Regions from separate parts of the Rhodovastum atsumiense genome, predicted to be linked through region 2. Evidence: predicted binding sites of a transcription regulator. Region 2 holds the regulator's gene; the other holds the start of a gene.
What was found. Region 2 encodes LexA, which represses DNA repair genes until DNA is damaged. Its sites were predicted from a motif close to TGTTCTANNTANGTTC; they were not measured.
Positions count from the first base shown of each region.

Region 1: recA (recombinase RecA) is a predicted target of LexA. The motif match lies at 740-755, and genes of this name have one in related genera.

Region 1 is NZ_OW485601.1:653,466-655,664, reverse strand. It holds gene NBY65_RS02730 (hybrid sensor histidine kinase/response regulator) at 1-634, shown strand, start outside; gene recA (recombinase RecA) at 865-1,908, shown strand; gene ruvX (Holliday junction resolvase RuvX) at 1,982-2,199, opposite strand, start outside.
Region 2 is NZ_OW485601.1:1,277,617-1,279,815, reverse strand. It holds gene ybaL (YbaL family putative K(+) efflux transporter) at 1-462, opposite strand, end outside; gene lexA (transcriptional repressor LexA) at 608-1,327, opposite strand; gene NBY65_RS05640 (molybdopterin molybdotransferase MoeA) at 1,490-2,199, opposite strand, start outside.

The DNA.
Region 1 (2,199 bases), 620 kb from region 2:
CATTGCCCCTGAGATCCTGCCCCGGATCTTCGAGCCGTTCTTCACCACGTCGCGGGATCGCGGCACCGGGCTTGGCCTGGCCACGGTGCAGGAGGTGGTGCGGGAAGCGGGGGGCAGCATCGCCGTCGAAAGCCGGCTCGGCTTTGGCACCTGCATGCGCCTGTGCCTGCCGCTCTGCGCGGCCCCCGCGGGCGGTGGCGGCACGATCCTGCTGGTCGAGGATGAAGCGCTGCTGCGCCGGTTGATGGAGGGCGCGCTGAAAACTGCGGGCTGGACCGTGCTGGCGGCCGATTCGGCGGAGACGGCGTTGCCCCTGGCCGACGCCCATCCCGGCCTGGCTGCCGTGGTGACGGATCTGGAGCTTCCCGGCCAGGATGGCGGCTCGCTGGTGCTGGCGATCCGGGAACGGCTCGCCCGGCCGGACCTGCCGGCCCTGATCGCGTCCGGCTATGCCGATGCCGCGATGGGTGGTCTGGCGTTGCCGCAGGCGACAGCCTATCTATCCAAGCCGTATACAGTACCCGAATTGCTGGAAACGCTGCGGCGACTCGTGCGCCCTCCGGAGGAGCCGGCCGGAGACAGCCGCGGGGACCGCCAGATGGCCCGGAAACCGGCCCGTGCCGGCCATCCATGACGGGTGGCGGCCATGCCGCGACCGGGAGAAGGGAGCCCGGAGGGGAGGTGCCATAGCGGAAGTGATGGCCTGGATCCCGTTTTGTTCTTGAAGCCCGGACGCTCTGAACATATAAAGAACAAATCCTTAATCAGAGCCCTGTCAGCCGTTGCGGCCCCGTTCACGCTTATGAGAGACTGGCCAGCGAGGGTCGTGGTCTGCCGACCGCCGCAAGCCCGGGAGAGAGTTTGATGGAAAAGAACAAGGCGCTCGACGCCGCGATGGCCCAGATCGAACGCGCCTTTGGCAAGGGCTCGATCATGCGCATGGGCGCCCGTCCGGGCGATGAGCAGATCGAGGTGATCCCCTCGGGCTCGCTCGGTCTGGATCTCGCGCTTGGCATCGGCGGCCTGCCGCGGGGTCGCATCATCGAGATCTACGGCCCGGAAAGCTCGGGCAAGACGACGCTGGCCTTGCACGCGATCGCCGAGGCGCAGAAGCGCGGCGGCACCTGTGCCTTCATCGACGCCGAGCACGCGCTCGACCCCGTCTATGCCCGCAAGCTCGGGGTGGATGTGGACAACCTGCTGATCAGCCAGCCGGATGCCGGGGAGCAGGCGCTCGAGATCGCCGACACCCTGGTGCGCTCCGGGGCGGTGGACGTGCTGGTGGTCGACAGCGTTGCCGCGCTGGTGCCGCGCGCCGAGCTGGAAGGCGAGATGGGCGACAGCCATGTCGGCCTGCACGCCCGGCTGATGAGCCAGGCCCTGCGCAAGATCACCGGCAGCGTCAGCCGCAGCAATTGCATGCTGATTTTCCTCAACCAGATCCGGTTGAAGATCGGCGTCATGTTCGGCAACCCGGAGACCACGACCGGCGGTAACGCCCTGAAATTCTACGCCTCGGTGCGGATGGAGATCCGCCGCATCGGCCAGATCAAGGACCGTGACCAGATCGTGGGCAACCAGACCCGCGTGAAGGTGGTGAAGAACAAGCTGGCGCCGCCGTTCCGGCAGGTCGAGTTCGACATCATGTATGGCGAAGGCATCAGCAAGGTGGGTGAGCTGATCGACCTCGGCGTCAAGGCCGGCGTGGTGGAGAAGGCGGGTGCCTGGTTCAGCTACGACAGCCAGCGCATTGGCCAGGGTCGCGAGAATGCCAAGCAGTTCCTGCGCGATCGCAAGGAGGCCGCGGAGACGATCGAGAAGCGTATCCGAGACGCATCCGGGGTGGTGACCAATGCCATGATGACCGCGCCCGAGGAAGCTGAAGAGGAAGCCGAAGCCGCCGAATAGCCGCGCAGCGAGACTGGGGTGCAGGGGCCTTGTGGCCCCTGCCGGGTCAAGGGCGGAGCCCTTGCCTGTTTTGCTATTCTTGCGCTTTTGACGCGTCCAAAGCCGCCTGCAGCATGTAGGCGGCGGCCATGCGGTCGACCACCTCCGCCCGGCGCTTGCGTGTCATGTCGGCCTCGTCAATCAGGAACCGGTTCACCGCCGCCGAGGACAGCCGTTCGTCCCACAGCGCCGCCGGCAGCCCGGTCGCGTCAGACAGCGCATGTGCCCAGTCCCGCGCCGCCTGGGCGGCGG
Region 2 (2,199 bases):
CAGCCAGCCGACGGCGATGCGGCCGCGCCCGGTGTCGAGGATGCGGTACTCCTGCAGCGCGCGCAGCAGCACCACGGTGCTGGCGACCGAGAGCGCGAGGCCGAAGATGAAGCCCGCGGCGAGCGACCAGCCCAGCCAGGCCGACAGCCCCATGCCCAGCACCGTTGCGCAGGCGATCTGCACAACCGCGCCGGGCACGGCGATGGCGCCCACCGAAATCAGGTCCTTGAGCGAGAAATGCAGCCCGACGCCGAACATCAGCAGAATGATGCCGAGTTCGGACAGTTCGTTGGCGAGGCCGAGATCGGCGACGTAGCCCGGGGTGAACGGGCCGATGGCAAGCCCGGCCAGCAGGTAGCCCACGATCGGCGACACCCGCAGCCGCTGCGCGATCACGCCAAGTGCGGCAGCCCCGACAAGGGCGGTGACGATGGTCGCGATGAGTGGGGTCTGATGTTCCATGTTGCTCCGCCGGCCAGGGACTTCGGAAAGGCCCTGCTGATGAAGGGCCGGCGGGGGGCAACGTCAATAAGGACCAGGGTGGTAAAGTGTTGCCACGGCCGGGTTTTTGGCCACCGGCGCGGTGACGGTGGCCCGGCCGTGCCGGTCAGTAGCGCCGGAACAGCGCCACCAGGCGCCCCTGCAGCTTCACCCGGTCGGACGGGAAGATCCGCGTCTCGTAGGCGGCATTCGCCGGCTCGAGCGCGATCGAGTTGCCGCGCCGGCGCAGTCGCTTGAGCGTCACTTCCTGGTCGTCGATCAGCGCCACCACGATCTGCCCGGTCTCGGCGATGTCGCCGCGGCGGATGATGACGGTGTCGCCATCGAGGATGCCGGCCTCGACCATCGAATCCCCCGACACGTCGAGGGCGAAATGTTCGCCGCTGCCGAGCAGCGCCATCGGCACCTCGATCTGCGGGCCGTCGTCGCGCAGGGCCTCGATGGGCGAGCCCGCGGCGATGCGGCCGAGCACCGGCAGGGCCACCGCGCCCGCCTCGCTGGCCGCCCGCACGCCAACAAGGCGCTGGGTGAAGTCGCCGCGGATGACGTTCGGGGCGAATCCGGGATCGGTGCGCGGCGCTTCCAGCGACACCATCGTCCGCGGCGTCAGCGCTTCCGGCAGGCGCACCACCTCCAGGGCCCGGGCCCGGTGGTGGCGGCGGCGCAGGAAGCCACGCTCCTCAAGCGCCGAAATCAGCCGGTGGATGCCGGATTTCGACTTGAGCTGCAACGCTTCCTTCATTTCCTCGAAGCTAGGTGAAAAGCCGGTCGTCTTGAGGTGGCGATCGATGAAGATCAGCAGTTCGTGCTGCTTGCGAGTCAACATGACGGAACTCCCCTGGCGTCTGTTCCACCGGTCGGGGAGTGGAACAAATCAGCAACTGGGGCGATGTTCTAGATAAGTTCCCCTCGTTCCGTCAAGCCCGAGATCGCAACCTTTTCATGACGAGCTTTCCGATCGTCGCGCCTCGCTCACAAACCCGGCGTCTCACAGGCCCAGCGTGTCGAGGCGGATCACCTGGACGGTGGCCCCGGCGGGCAAAGCGGGGGCCTGCGGTTCGCGCAGGATCAGGGCATCGGCCTGGGCCAGCAGGCGCAGCATCGACGAATCCTGGGCCGGGAAGGCGGTCACGACCAGCGTGCCGTCGGGCTCCGTCGCCAGGGTGGCGCGCAGGTGGTCGAAGCGCCGGTCATTGGCCGGCAGCGCCGCGCCCAGCACCGCCTGGGTGACCGGCAGGGGCGCGCCCTCCAGCCCGGCCAGGCGCTGCACCGCGGGCAGCAGGAACACGATGCCGCAGACCATGGCGGAGACGGGGTTGCCGGGCAGGCCGATCATCGGCACCTCGCCCAGCCGGCCATGGATCAGCGGCTTGCCCGGACGGATCGCCACCGTCCAGAAATCGATCTCGAGCCCGCGTTCGCCCAGGGCGGAGCGCACCAGGTCATGGTCGCCGACACTGGCGCCGCCGCTGGTGACCAGCAGGTCCATCCCCCGTGCCGCATCCGCCGCCGCCGCCAGCGTCGCCCGGTCGTCCGGGGCGATCGGCAACACCACCGGCTCGCCCCCGGCGGCGCGCACCAGGGCGGCGAGGGCATGGGCGTTGGAAGAAACGATGCCGCCGGGCGGGATCGGGTCGCCGGGCAGCGCGATCTCGTCGCCGGTCGCCAGGATGGCCACGCGCGGGCGGCGATGCACCT